2 regions of the Streptomyces sp. RKAG293 genome follow, and region 2 is predicted to be linked to the other one. Evidence: riboswitches for the same ligand, from Rfam matches in the RefSeq annotation. Region 2 holds a riboswitch; the other holds the start of a gene.
What was found. A riboswitch is a leader RNA that binds a small molecule or an ion and turns the genes downstream of it on or off. The one in region 2 is predicted to bind S-adenosylmethionine.

Region 1 (7,328 bases), 1.4 Mb from region 2:
GGCTTGCCGTCGAGGGCCTTCCCCTCCTTGCGGAGTCCTGACAAGCCCTTCCGGAAGGCGCCGGCGAGGTCGCCGAGGTGACTGCCCATGCCCTTCATCAGCTTCGGCAGGCTCTTGGCCATCTTGAGCAGGCCGCCGGCGGTGGTGAGGCCCTTGAACATCGGGATGCAGTCCAGGGCGGCGAACGCCACATCCCAGAGCGATGCCTTGCCTTGCGCGTATTTGACGAGGGTGTCGGCGAGGACGACGAGGGCGGCGGCCAGCACGATCCAGGCCAGCGGGCCGCCGATGATCATGACGACGATGCCGAGGACGGCGACGATGACCTTGCAGACGGCGACGATGTCGTCCCAGTGGTCGGCGACCCAGTCGACCGCCTTCTCCCACCAGTGCTTGTTCTTGATGCCCGCGTCCGACGCCTCGTGCAGGGCGTGCTCCGCGGTCGACGCGGCGGTGTCCCGCAAATGGGCCGCCTGAGCGGCGAGCTCCTTCGCCGCGTCCAGGCGTTGCTGGGCGTCGTGGACGGCGGTGTTGGCGGACTTCTGCGCGTTCGAGGCGTCCAACGCGTTGCGGGTGGCGGTGCGGACCTCATCGGCGGACGGCGGCTCCACGCCCGGCTTCGGGTCGGCCTGGTACTCCTTGGACTTGTCCCCGGCGCGTTTGACCCAGTCGTTCGCGGTGCCCTGGGTGGTCTTGGCGGCGTCCAGGTCCTGCCGGGCGGTACGGCCCTGGGCCAGCGCGCGGTCGGCGTCGGCCTGCGCGGTCTCCAGCTTCGGCCAGTACGTCTCCAACGCCCCGGACGCCAGCCGGTAGGACTTCTCCAGCTTGGTCAACTCGCCCGGCAGATCCCCGAACTGCTCCCGGTAGGCGTCCCCCGCCAGCCCGGCCCAGTCCTGGACCGCGTTGTTGCCGCTCAGGCCCTTGACCGACCGCAGCGCCGACGAGACATCGTCGGCGAAGTCGCCCAGCTTGCGGGCGAGTTCCTTCACCTCGAACGGATCACCCGGCACCGGATCCCGGTCCAGATCCAGCACATGCCAATCCGTCGGACGATTCGCCACGCTTCTCCCCCGTGTGTGGTCAACTCCGCTTCGATTCTTGCATTCTGGAAACGCGGGGCGACCTGGGGGAGGAAAGTTGTCGACGCTCTGTTACGCCGCCGTCCGGATCCGGCCTACTCCAGCGCGGACAGTTGCGCCAGGAACCACTGCTCCGGCGGCAGTGCCGTCGCCGCTGCCGCGAGGCGCTTCGTTCGCTCGGCGCGCTCGTCGTTCGGCATCGTGAGGGCGTCGTGCAGGGCGCGGGCCGTGGAGCGCAGGTCGTACGGGTTCACGACCAGGGAGTCGTCGCCGAGCTCCTCGAACGCTCCCGCCTCGCGGGAGAGGACCAGCACGACCCCGTCGTCGGAGACGACCGGGATCTCCTTCGCCACGAGGTTCATGCCGTCGCGGATCGGGTTCACCAGTGCCACGTCGGCCAGACGGTACGCGGCCAGGGAGCGCGCGAAGTCGTCCTTGACGTGCAGGAGGAGCGGCTGCCAGTCGGCCGTGCCGAAGTCCGCGTTGATCTCGTCGGCGACGCGCTGCACTTCGGCGGTGTACTCGCGGTACACCGCGAGATCGTGCCGCGACGGGTAGGCGAAGGCGATGTGCACGACGCGCTCGCGCCACTCCGGGTGCTCGGTGAGCAGCTGCCGGTACGCGAGGAAGCCGCGCACGATGTTCTTGGAGAGCTCGGTGCGGTCGACGCGGACGATCGTGCGGCGGCCGGGGCCGATGTCGGAGCGCAGGGCGGCCAGCCGCTCCTCGACGTCGTCCCGGTGCGAGCGCTCCCGCAGGAAGTCGGCGTCGGCGCCGAGGCCGTGCACGCCGATCCGGGTGGTGCGGCCCTCGTGGGTGACGGTCAGCTCCCCGGCGGCGTCCTGGCCGACGTCCGCGCCGAGCACGTCCGCGCAGCAGGCGGCGAAGGCCTCGGCCCACCGCCGGGTGAGGAACGCGGCGCGGTCGGCGCCGAGGATGCCGGTGAGGAGCTGCGCGCCGATGTCGTCGGGCAGCAGGCGGTAGTAGTCCGGCGGCGCCCACGGGGTGTGCGAGAAGTGCCCGATGCGGAGGTCGGGCCGGCGCTCGCGCAGCATCGCGGGGGCCAGCGACAGGTGGTAGTCCTGCACGAGGACGGTGGCGCCCTCCGCGGCCTCCTCGGCGAGCGCGTCCGCGAAGGCGGCGTTGTACGTCTCGTAGGAGGCCCAGTCCTGCCGGAAGTCCTCGTCGAAGAGGGGTTCCAGGTGGGTCTGGAAGAGCAGGTGGTGGACGAACCACAGCACGGAGTTGGCGATGGAGTTGTAGGCGGCGGCGAAGACGTCCGGCTCGATGCCGAGCATGCGCGTCTGCGCGTCGCCCTCGCCGCGGCGGACCGCTTCGCGGTCGCCCTCGCTCATGGCGGCGCACACCCAGACGGCGCCGGCGTCGGGGCCGATCGCGCTGAGGCCGGAGACCAGCCCGCCGCCGCCGCGCTTGGCGGTCAGCGTGCCGTTCTCTCCGAGGGTGTACGAGACGGGCCCGCGGTTGGAGGCGACGAGGATCGGGGCTGCGCGGTGAGCGACCATGCCGCCAGCCTAGCCACGTGTCCTGCGACGCAAACGTGGTGGCGGCTTCGCCGCGGGGGTGGATGCGGGGCCGGGCCCTCCGGGAGGGGGCATCGGCGGTTCAGCCCGTGCGGCGTGCCTCGCGGTGGGTCGTGTATTCGGGGATGGTGATCATCGGGGGGCGTTCCTCGGCCGCCACCTGGTGGGTGCGGGGGGCGAAGCCGCCGTCCGGGCCCCGGTCGAACTGGGTGAGGACCGGGCGGACGAGCTGGCCGCGGGCGAGGCGGACCTGGGCGGTGCGGTAGATCGTCGCGGCCATGCGGCCGAGGGCCTGGCCGTCCTGGTGGCGGTGGTGGCGGACACCGACGTCCACCTGGGCCAGCGCGTCGAGGCCGACGGTGTTCAGGGCGTCGATGAGCATGCCGAGCTCGACGCCGTAGCCGACCGGGAAGGGCAGCCTCTCCAGCAGGGAGCGGCGGGCCGCGTACTCGCCGCCGAGGGGCTGGACGAAGCCCGCGAGGAGGGGCCAGTGGAGGTTGAGCAGGGGGCGGGCGACAAGCTCGGTGACGCGGCCGCCGCCGGCCGGCACGATCGTGTCGCCGGTCTCCAGCGGGCGGTCGTACATCGCCTTGACCAGCTGGACGCCGGGCTCGGTCAGGAGGGGCCGATGATTCCGTAGACGAAGCGGGCGTCGAAGTCGCGCAGGTCGGCGTCGATGAAGCAGACGATCTCGCCGCTCGTCACCAGCAGTGACCGCCACAGCACCTCGCCCTTGCCGGGCACCGCGGGCAGGTCGGGGAGTATCTCGTCGCGGTGCACGACCCGGGCTCCGGCGCGCGCCGAGACCTCCGCCGTACGGTCCGTGGAGCCTGAATCGAGCACGATCAGCTCGTCCACCAGGGGCACGGGACCGCTCATGAGCTCGTCGCGGATGGTGCGGACGATCGCACCGACCGTGGCCTCCTCGTCGAGGGCGGGCAGCACCACGCTCACCGTGCCCCGGTCGCCCGCGGAACGCTTGGCCGCGAGCAGCCGGTCGAGGGGCCGGTCGGCGGCGGACCAGGACCGTCGATCGAGCCAGCGCTCCACCTCTTGCAGCACGTGCCTGACTCCCTGATGTGTGTGTCGGGGGCGGAATCCACCCCGTGTGGGGACCCGCGTGACCCATCTCGCGGTTCGGACGACTATCTCAAGTGTCCGGCTCGTCGGTTACAGTCTTGAACAACGCGAGTGACCACCGCATGCCGGGGGTCACCACGGAAAACAAATGCCCGGGTGAGAGCCCGGTGCCACAGCGCTCATCCAGAGGGACTGAGGGAACGGCCCGCAGAAGTCCCGGCAACCCTCCCGCCACATCTCGTCGTCGACGACGCGAGGCCAGGTGGGGAAGGTGCCAATTCCGTCTCGTGGCGATCGTCGCCGCGGGGAAGATGAGGAGAAAGGGCCTCGCCGTCATGGCTGTGCAGACCATCGACAACACCACTGAAGCCACCCCGGACACCGGACCCGCTTTCGGACCCGCCGTAGCGCTCTCCTGCCGCGAGTGCGGAGAACGCGTTCCGCTCGGTCCGGTCTTCGCGTGCCAGGAGTGTTTCGGGCCGCTCGAAGTGGCCTACGACCTCCCCACCGGTGACCCGGAAGCGCTGCGCAAGCAGATCGAGTCCGGCCCGGCGAACATCTGGCGCTACGCGCCGCTGCTGCCCGTTCCGGCGGACGTGGTCGACAAGCCCAATCTGAACCCGGGCTGGACCAAGCTCGTCAAGGCCGACAACCTGGCCCGCGAGCTGGGCGTCACCGGCGGCCTGTACGTCAAGGACGACTCCGGCAACCCGACGCACTCCTTCAAGGACCGCGTCGTCGCCATCGCCCTGGAGGCCGCCCGCACCTTCGGCCTCACGACGCTCTCCTGCTCCTCCACGGGCAACCTGGCGGGTGCCGTCGGCGCCGCCGCCGCCCGTGCCGGGTTCCGCTCCTGTGTGTTCATCCCGCACGACCTGGAGGCCGGCAAGGTCGTCATGGCCGCGGTGTACGGCGGCGAGCTGGTCGGCATCGAGGGCAACTACGACGATGTGAACCGGTTCTGCTCCGAACTGATCGGCGACCCGATCGGCGAGGACTGGGGCTTCGTCAACGTCAATCTGCGTCCGTACTACGGCGAGGGCTCCAAGACCCTGGCGTACGAGATCTGCGAGCAGCTCGGCTGGCGGCTGCCGGACCAGATCGTCATCCCCATCGCGTCCGGATCGCAGCTCACGAAGATCGACAAGGGCCTGCAGGAGCTGATCAAGCTCGGGCTGGTCGAGGAGAAGCCCTACAAGATCTACGGTGCGCAGGCCGAGGGCTGCTCCCCGGTCTCCGCGGCCTTCAAGGCCGGCCTCGATGTGGTGCGCCCGGTGAAGCCGGACACCATCGCCAAGTCGCTGGCGATCGGCAACCCGGCCGACGGCCCGTACGTGCTCGACATCGCCCGCCGCACCGGCGGAGCGGTCGAGGACGTCACCGACGAGCAGTGTGTGGCCGCGATCAAGCTGCTGGCCAGGACCGAGGGGATCTTCGCCGAGACCGCGGGCGGGGTGACGGTCGGTGTGCTGCAGAAGCTCATCGAGACCGGTCAGCTCGACCCGGCCCTGGAGACCGTCGTCCTCAACACCGGTGACGGCCTGAAGACCCTCGACGCGGTCGCTCCGACCACCGGCCCGACCGCCGTCATCCGCCCGACCCTTGCCGCGTTCCGAGAGGCTGGCCTCGCATGAGTGCTTCTGTTCGTATTCCGACCATTCTCCGCACCTATACCGGCGGCCAGTCGGAAGTCCCGGCCGAGGGTTCGACGCTCTCCGAGATCCTTGAGTCGCTGGAGAAGAACCACACGGGTATTTCGGCGCGCGTTCTCGACGACACGGGCAAGCTGCGTCGCTTTGTGAACGTCTATGTGAATGACGACGACGTGCGCTTTTCCGAAGGTCTGCAGACCTCGGTTCCGGACGGCGCGAATGTCTCGATCATTCCGGCGGTAGCCGGAGGCTGACCTCCGTCCCTACCCAGCCCCGCGTGAACTCATGCACCGCCTCATGCCCCGTCCACCTGTGGTGGGCGGGGCATCTGGGTGGGGGCGGTAGTTGAATCGAGGTACAGTTGCGGTGGACTCCCGCCCGGCCCCTGACGCGGCTCGACGATTTATCGCCAAATTCGCGAGATGATTGTCGTGTAGGCGAAGTATGTCCGGTCCGAGTTGCCCCGGATCCTTATTGTTCCTCCCCGTATTTCCGATCAGTCGTGCCTGGAATTCTCGTCGGATTGACCTGTTGCAGAGGGCATCCGTACGGATACATTCGGCCGCGGTCGACGCGTTCCGGCGCACGCCCCCGACCTTGGCGGGGGTGAGGTCTGACCCGGGTCCGCGAAGTGCGGATTCGCGATAGGGCCAGCAATAGGGGAGTTAGGGATGGCTCAGGGCACCGTCAAGTGGTTCAACGCGGAGAAGGGCTACGGCTTCATCGCGGTCGACGGTGGTGCGGATGTTTTCGTCCACTACAGCGCGATCCAGATGGACGGCTACCGCACCCTCGAGGAAGGCCAGCGGGTCGAGTTCGAGATCTCGCAAGGTCAGAAGGGGCCGCAGGCAGACATGGTCCGCCTGGCCGGCTGAAGCTCCGGAGCGTCGCCGACGGCGCTACGCACTCACGCCGAAGGGTCCGTGTCCCGACAGGGGCGCGGGCCCTTCGTGCGTCCGCCCGCGGCCGGGCCGCGGCCTGCTCCGGGGGAGGCGCGCGGCGCCCCTCCGGGACCCCGAGTTATCCACAGTCGCTTGCACTCGACTAGGGCGAGTGCTAATCATTGGCGTTAGCACTCTGACAGTGAGAGTGACAGAAGGACCGGGTCGGCGAGGCCCGATCGAGCGCCGGGAAGAGCCCGGTGATCGGCAGGCCGTCCGTCGCGGGCGCCACGCGGTCCACTGAAATCCACCCCTGTCCGGGAGGACCACTTCTATGGCCAAGATCATCGCGTTCAACGAGGAAGCTCGGCGCGGCCTCGAGCGCGGGATGAACCAGCTCGCCGACGCCGTCAAGGTCACCCTCGGCCCGAAGGGCCGCAACGTCGTCCTCGAGAAGAAGTGGGGCGCCCCCACGATCACCAACGATGGTGTTTCCATCGCCAAGGAGATCGAGCTCGAGGACCCGTACGAGAAGATCGGCGCCGAGCTGGTCAAGGAAGTCGCGAAGAAGACCGACGACGTCGCCGGTGACGGCACGACGACCGCGACCGTTCTCGCCCAGGCCCTCGTCAAGGAAGGCCTCCGCAACGTAGCCGCGGGCGCCAACCCGATGGCCCTCAAGCGCGGCATCGAGAAGGCCGTCGAGGCCGTCTCCGCCCAGCTGCTCGAGCAGGCCAAGGACGTGGAGACCAAGGAGCAGATCGCTTCGACGGCCTCCATCTCCGCCGCCGACACCCAGATCGGCGAGCTCATCGCCGAGGCGATGGACAAGGTCGGCAAGGAAGGCGTCATCACCGTCGAGGAGTCGCAGACCTTCGGGCTCGAGCTTGAGCTCACCGAGGGCATGCGCTTCGACAAGGGCTTCATCTCCGCCTACTTCGCGACCGACCTGGAGCGTATGGAGTCGTCCCTCGACGACCCGTACATCCTGATCGTCAACTCGAAGATCGGGTCCGTGAAGGACCTGCTCCCGCTCCTCGAGAAGGTCATGCAGTCCGGCAAGCCGCTGCTGATCATCGCCGAGGACGTCGAGGG
Region 2 (7,328 bases):
GGTGACGGGTGCCGAGTTCTGGAAGGAACACGCGTCGGCGTTGAACGTTCCGTTCTCGGCGACGAACACGACGATCCTCGTGCTCTCCTCCCTCACCTGCCAGCTCGGCGTGTTCGCCGCCGAGCGCGGCGACGTGAAGAAGCTCCGCGCGTGGTTCATGCTCACGTTCGTGATGGGCGCGATCTTCATCGGTGGCCAGATCTTCGAGTACACCGAACTGGTCAAGAACGACGGCCTCTCGCTGTCGTCCGACCCGTACGGATCGGTGTTCTACCTCACGACCGGCTTCCACGGGATGCACGTGACAGGTGGTCTGATCGCGTTCCTGCTGGTCCTCGGCAGAACGTACGCGGCCAAGAGGTTCACTCACGAGCAGGCCACGGCGGCCATCGTCGTGTCCTACTACTGGCACTTCGTCGATGTCGTCTGGATCGGCCTCTTCGCCACGATCTACCTGATCAAGTAACCGGCGGGCCGGCCACGGGCCGGAACGACGTTCAGACAGACACAGACAGAAGCATCGACACAGATCCTGACCGGGGTAATCCGTGAAAAAGCTCTCCGCACGACGGCGCCATCCGCTGGCGGCGCTTGTCGTCCTACTTCTCGCGCTCGCGGCCACCGGGGGCTGTACGCCGCGTTCGCGCCGGCGCAGAAGGCGCAGGCTGACGACACAGCCCAGTCCCTCGCGATCGAAGAGGGCAAGAAGCTGTACGCCGTCGGCTGCTCCAGCTGCCACGGCACGTCCGGCCAGGGAAGTAAGAACGACGGCCCGAGCCTGGTGGGCGTCGGCGCCGCAGCCGTCGACTTCCAGGTGGGCACCGGCCGCATGCCGGCCCAGCAGCCGGGATCGCAGATCCCGAAGAAGAAGAACATCTACACGCAGGCTCAGATCGACCAGCTCGCCGCGTACATCGCTTCGCTGGGCCCGGGTCCCTCGGTGCCCACCAAGGAGCAGTACAGCCCGGACGGCGCTGACGCCGCCAGGGGCGGGGAGCTGTTCCGCACGAACTGCGCGCAGTGCCACAACTTCACGGGCAAGGGCGGTGCGTTGACCAACGGCAAGTACGCGCCCAGCCTGGAGGACGTGGACCCCAAGCACATCTACGAGGCCATGCAGAGCGGCCCGCAGAGCATGCCGTCCTTCCCCGACACCACGATGCCGGAGGACGCGAAGGCCGACATCATCGCGTACCTCGACGCCGTGAACGGCGAGCAGACCCCCAGCCCCGGCGGCCTTGAGCTCGGAGGCATCGGACCGGTTTCGGAGGGTCTGTTCGCCTGGGTCTTCGGCCTCGGAGCCATGATCGCTGTCGCCATCTGGGTTGCGGCCCGGACCACGAAGGCCAAGAAGTCATGAGTCAGGACATGTCAGAGTCAGAAGAGAACCTGCCGAGTGAGCCGTCACACGCTCACGGGGGCGACGAGCCGGCAGTCCGCGGACACCACGAGTTCGCCGACCCCGGCCTTCCGCCCCACGAGCACCGCCGTCAGGACATCGACGAGCGTGCCGCGAAGAGCTCGGAACGCACCATCGCGTTCCTCTTCCTCCTGTCGATGCTGTCCACGATCGGCTTCATCGCCTGTTTCGTGGTCTTCCCCGTCGACAAGATCATCTACGTCTTCCCGTTCGGCCACGTCAGTGCGCTGAACTTCTCGCTCGGGCTGACGCTGGGTCTTGCCCTCTTCTGCATCGGCGCCGGCGCGGTCCACTGGGCCCGCACGCTGATGTCCGACGAGGAGCACGCCGCCGAGCGTCACCCGATTTCGGCCGAGCCCGAGGTCAAGGCCCAGGTGCTGGCCGACTTCGCGCAGGGCGCGAAGGAGAGCGGCTTCGGCCGCCGGAAGCTGATCCGCAACACGATGTTCGGCGCGCTGGCCCTGGTGCCGCTCTCCGGTGTCGTGCTCCTTCGTGACCTGGGACCGCTGCCGGGCGACAAGCTCCGGCACACCCTGTGGTCCAAGGGCAAGGTGCTGATCAACCAGAACACCAACAAGCCGCTCCGGCCCGAGGACGTTCCCGTCGGATCGCTCACCTTCGCCATGCCCGAGGGCCTGGAGGAGAACCAGGAGCGGTTCCAGCAGGAGATCGCCAAGGCCGCCCTGATGATCATCCGGCTCGAGCCGAACGACATCAAGGACAAGCGGGAGCGTGACTGGGCCCATGAGGGCATCGTCGCGTTCTCCAAGATCTGCACCCACGTCGGCTGCCCGATCAGCCTCTACGAGCAGCAGACGCACCACGTCCTCTGCCCGTGCCACCAGTCGACGTTCGACCTGTCCGACGGCGCCCGGGTCATCTTCGGCCCTGCCGGTCACGCCCTTCCGCAGCTGCGGATCAGCGTGAACGAGGAGGGCAACCTCATCGCCCTCGGCGACTTCACGGAGCCCGTCGGCCCGAGCTTCTGGGAGCGCGGATGAGTACCACCGCTGAAAACCCGCAGCGCCGGGGCAAAGCCCCGGCCGGCGAGCGGGTCGCCGACTGGGCGGATGGCCGTCTCGGCATCTACGGCCTGGCCAAGGCCAACATGCGCAAGATCTTCCCGGACCACTGGTCCTTCATGCTCGGTGAGATCTGCCTCTACAGCTTCATCATCCTCATCCTCACGGGTGTGTATCTGACGCTGTTCTTCCACCCCAGCATGGCCGAGGTCGTCTACGACGGCCCCTACGCTCCGCTGCAGGGCCAGCGCATGTCCGACGCGTTCGCGTCGACGATGCACATCAGCTTCGAGGTGCGCGGCGGCCTGCTGGTCCGCCAGATCCACCACTGGGCCGCGCTGATCTTCGTGGCCGCGATGCTCGTGCACATGATGCGCGTGTTCTTCACGGGCGCGTTCCGCAAGCCCCGCGAGGTCAACTGGGTCTTCGGCTTCCTGCTGCTGGTCCTCGGCATGTTCACCGGGTTCACCGGTTACTCACTGCCGGACGACCTGCTGTCGGGCACCGGTGTCCGGTTCATGGACGGCGCGGTGCTGTCCATGCCGGTCGTGGGCACGTACCTGTCGTTCTTCATGTTCGGCGGGCAGTTCCCCGGCACCGACTTCGTACCGCGCTTCTACTCGGTGCACATCCTGCTGCTGCCGGGCATCATGGCCGGTCTGCTGGTGGCCCACCTGATCCTGGTCTTCTACCACAAGCACACCCAGTTCCCGGGTGCCGGCAAGACGGAGAAGAACGTCGTCGGCATGCCGCTGCTGCCGGTGTACATGGCGAAGGCGGGCGGCTTCTTCTTCCTGGTCTTCGGTGTCATCGCCGCGGTCGCCTCGATCGCGTCGATCAACCCGATCTGGGCGATGGGCCCCTACCGGCCGGACCAGGTGTCCACCGGCGCCCAGCCCGACTGGTACATGGGCTTCTCCGAGGGCCTGATCCGTGTCATGCCGGGCTGGGAGATCAACGCCTGGGGCCACACCTTGTCCCTGGGTGTGTTCATCCCGCTGATGATCTTCCCGCTGGTACTCGTCGCGATCGCGGTCTACCCGTTCGTCGAGTCCTGGGTCACCGGGGACAAGCGGGAGCACCACCTGCTGGACCGGCCGCGCAACCACCCGGTCCGCACCGGCTTCGGTGCGGCCTGGCTGAGCTGGTACGGCATCCTGCTCGTCGGTGGCGGCAACGACCTCTGGGCGACGCACTTCCACCTGTCGCTCAACCAGATCACCTGGGTCGTGCGCATCGGGTTCTTCGTGCTCCCGGTGCTCGTGTTCGTCGCGACGAAGCGGATCTGCCTCGGCCTCCAGCGCCGCGACCGCGACAAGGTCCTGCACGGTCGCGAGACCGGCCTGATCAAGCGGCTGCCGCACGGTGAGTTCATCGAGGTGCACGAGCAGCTCTCCGCGGAGGCGCTGCACACGCTCACCGCGCACGACCAGCCGAAGCCGCTCGAAACCGGCCCCGAGGTCGACGAGAACGGCGTGGAACGCAAGATCGGCCCGATCACGAAGCTGCGCACCAAGCTGTCGCACGGCTTCTACGGCGAGGCCAGCCAGATCCCCAAGCCGACCCCCGAGGAGCACGCGGAGATCACCAGTGGCCACGGCCACCACTGATCGCCCGCTGATCCCTCACGCCGGCTGACGGCAACCTCGAAGGGCCCCGTCCATGACATGGACGGGGCCCTTCGCCGTGCCCGGCCACCGATAGGCTGGGCCCGCAGTATCGACCCGACCACCAGGAGTGTGGACCATGAGCGTTGTGACCCCGGCAGGCGGCGACAGCTCGGCGAACCCCTCATGGCCGGGCGTACTGAACCAGCTGCTGCGCGGCCATGACCTGACGGCCGACGACACCGCCTGGGCGATGGACCAGATCATGACCGGCGAGGCGACCGACGTCCAGATCGCCGGCTTCGCCATCGCGCTGCGCTCCAAGGGCGAGACCGTCGACGAGATGTCGGGCCTGGTCCGGGCGATGTACGCGCACGCCAACCTCATCGAGGTGCCGGGCCGGACGGTGGACATCGTCGGCACCGGCGGCGACCTCGCCAGGACGGTGAACATCTCCACCATGTCGGCGATCGTCGTGGCGGGCACCGGCGCCAAGGTCGTCAAGCACGGCAACCGCGCCGCGTCGTCGCAGAGCGGCTCGTCGGACGTGCTGGAGCGGCTCGGGGTCAATCTGGAGCTCACCCCGAAGCGGGTCGTGGAGGTCGCCGAGGAGGCGGGCATCACGTTCTGCTTCGCGGTGAAGTTCCACCCGGCGCTGCGGTACGCGGCGAAGGCCCGCAGGGAGCTCGGCGCCCAGACCACGTTCAACTTCCTCGGCCCGCTCACCAACCCGGCCCGGGTACGCGCCCAGGCCACCGGGGTCGCCGACGCCCGGATGGCGCCGATCATGGCCGGTGTGCTGGCCGAGCGGGGCTCCTCCGCGCTGGTCTTCCGCGGCGACGACGGGCTGGACGAGCTGACCACCACCGCGACCTCCCAGGTGTGGGTGGTCCGGGACGGCAAGGTCGACCAGGTCGCCTTCGACCCCCGTGACGTCGGGATCCCGCTGGTCCCCGTCGAGGCCCTGCGCGGCGCCGACGCCGCCTACAACGCCGAGGTGGCCCGCCGGCTGCTGGCGGGCGAGCGCGGCCCGGTCCGCGACGCGGTCCTCCTCAACTCGGCCGCCGCCCTGGTCGCCCTCGACCCCGGATCCGCCACCCTGGAGGTCCAGATCGCCGAGGGCATCAACCGCGCCGCCGAGGCCATCGACTCGGGCGCGGCCAGAATCGCACTGGAACGCTGGGTAGCGGCGAGCAACGCGTAACGCCCTTCCGGCGGATCATGAAGGGTTCTTTCCCGGCCTTCGGCCGGAGGGAGCCCCGCCGAGGCTTCCCCCGCCTTCGGCCGGGGAGAACCCCTGCAGCAGACGGCGCCTGGACCGCCCACGGCCCGCCGGACAGGCCCCAGCACCCGTCCGGTGGGTCACTCCCCGCTCCGCCGGACAGGCCCCCAGCGCCCGTCCGGTGGGTCACTCCCCGCTCCCCGCTCCGCTGGGCAGGCTCCGAGCACCCGCTCGCCGGGTCGCCTCCCGCTCCCCGGTCCGGGGGTCTCCGCGCCCCCGGACCGGGACGGTGCCTGCCCGTCCTGACGGCGGGCTTCCCCGCTCCCGGACCGGGACGAGGCCTGCTCGTCCTGACGGCGCGCTTCCCTCCGGCCCGTCCGGAGGACCGTCCGCATCGCGGAATGCCGCTTGCCGTCGGCAGGACAGCTGGCATACTTCTCGTCAGGTCACGAGTGACAGCGATTTGGCCCTGGCTTGCTGTCCGGCAACCCTCCGTCCGTGGCGGGGTGCCCCAGGTGATGACCGGGCCGTAGGCGAGGTGTCTACGGCAAGCGCGGGCCCCTTCGCGATGCTTCCGGGGTCCAGGTCCCTGAGGAGCTCCGTCATGTCCGTGCACCCCGTTTCCACCTGCACCCCCGGTTCCGTGGCCACCGCTCCCCTCGAGGTGCTCGGCCGTGACGTCCGGGTCCCGCTGGTGACCGGCGGCGAGGTCACCTACGCCGCCCTGGACTACGCGGCCAGCGCGCCCGCCCTGCAGCGGGTCTGGGACGACGTCGCCGCGTACGCGCCCTACTACGGCAGCGTGCACCGCGGGGCCGGGTACCTGTCGCAGCTCTCCACCGACCTGTTCGAGCAGAGCCGGGCGACGGTGGCCGACTTCCTGGGCTGCCGGGAGGGCGACCAGGTGGTCTTCACCCGCTCGACCACCGACTCGCTGAACCTGCTGGCCTCGGTGCTCCCGGCCGGCACCCAGGTCTTCGTCTTCGAGACCGAGCACCACGCGTCGCTGCTGCCGTGGCGGGACGCGCGGGTCACCTACCTGACCGCGCCCCGCACCCCGGAGCAGGCCGTCGCCTCGCTGGAGTCGTCGCTCGCGCGGCGCGACCCCGATGCGCCCGCGCTGGTGTGCGTGACCGGCGCCTCGAACGTCACCGGTGAGCTGTGGCCGGTCCGCGAGCTGGCCGACGCGGCGCACGCGCACGGTGCCCGCATCGTGCTGGACGCCGCGCAGCTCGCCCCGCACCACCCGGTGGACATCGCGGAGCTGGACGTGGACTGGGTGGCGTTCTCCGGGCACAAGCTCTACGCACCGTTCGGCTCCGGCGTGCTGGCCGGCCGGGCGGACTGGCTGCAGGAGGCCGAGCCGTACCTGGCGGGCGGCGGCGCGAGCCGCAAGGTCGCGCGGCGCGCCGACGGCGGGGTGGACGTCGAGTGGCACACCACCGCGGCCCGGCACGAGGCCGGATCGCCGAACGTCATCGGCGTGTACTCGATCGCCTCGGCCTGCCGGGCGCTGACCGAGGCGGGCTTCGACTCGCTCGTGGAGCGGGAGCAGGGCCTGGTCACCCGGGTCCGCGCGGGACTGGCAGAGGTGCCGCAGGTCAGGGTGCTGTCGCTGTTCGGCGACGACGCGCCCCGGGTCGGCGTCATCTCGTTCGTCGTGGACGGCTGGAACAGCTCGCACTTCGCCGCCGCGCTGTCCGCCGAGTACGGCATCGGGGTGCGCGACGGCCTCTTCTGCGCCCACCCGCTGGTCCGCACCCTGCTGGGCAGCGAGCCGACCGAGCCGGGCGAGTGCGGATCCCCGGAGACCGAGCCGGGGGAGAAGTCGCTCAACGCGATCCGCGTGAGCTTCGGGGCGGGCACGCCCGACGAGCACGTGGACCGCTTCCTGGGCGCCGTCACGGAACTCGTGAGGGACGGCGCCCAGTGGAACTACCGCACCGAGGACGGCCGCTGCGTGCCCGCCCGCGACTGAGCGGCCGGCTGCGCCGGGAAGCGGCCGGACGCGTCAGCCTTCGAGGCCGATCGCGAAGGCCGCTTCCAGGTCGTGCTGC

Region 1: it holds a riboswitch for S-adenosylmethionine, as region 2 does, so the genes downstream of both, thrC (threonine synthase) here and LNW72_RS12565 (aminotransferase class V-fold PLP-dependent enzyme) in region 2, are expected to answer to the same signal.

Annotation. Positions count from the first base shown of each region.
Region 1 covers NZ_JAJOZB010000001.1:4,224,395-4,231,722, reverse strand. The annotation lists gene LNW72_RS18555 (RHS repeat-associated core domain-containing protein) at 1-1,061, opposite strand, end outside; gene LNW72_RS18550 (trehalose-6-phosphate synthase) at 1,175-2,602, opposite strand; partial or broken gene LNW72_RS18545 (glucosyl-3-phosphoglycerate synthase) at 2,703-3,682, opposite strand; SAM riboswitch class I at 3,877-4,018, shown strand; gene thrC (threonine synthase) at 4,036-5,334, shown strand; gene LNW72_RS18535 (ubiquitin-like small modifier protein 1) at 5,331-5,606, shown strand; gene LNW72_RS18530 (cold-shock protein) at 6,024-6,227, shown strand; gene groL (chaperonin GroEL) at 6,568-7,328, shown strand, end outside.
Region 2 covers NZ_JAJOZB010000001.1:2,839,728-2,847,055, reverse strand. The annotation lists gene LNW72_RS12590 (heme-copper oxidase subunit III) at 1-466, shown strand, start outside; partial or broken gene LNW72_RS12585 (c-type cytochrome) at 549-1,360, shown strand; gene LNW72_RS12580 (ubiquinol-cytochrome c reductase iron-sulfur subunit) at 1,369-2,421, shown strand; gene LNW72_RS12575 (cytochrome bc complex cytochrome b subunit) at 2,418-4,052, shown strand; gene trpD (anthranilate phosphoribosyltransferase) at 4,189-5,253, shown strand; SAM riboswitch class IV at 5,716-5,831, shown strand; gene LNW72_RS12565 (aminotransferase class V-fold PLP-dependent enzyme) at 5,876-7,249, shown strand; gene LNW72_RS12560 (Lrp/AsnC family transcriptional regulator) at 7,283-7,328, opposite strand, start outside.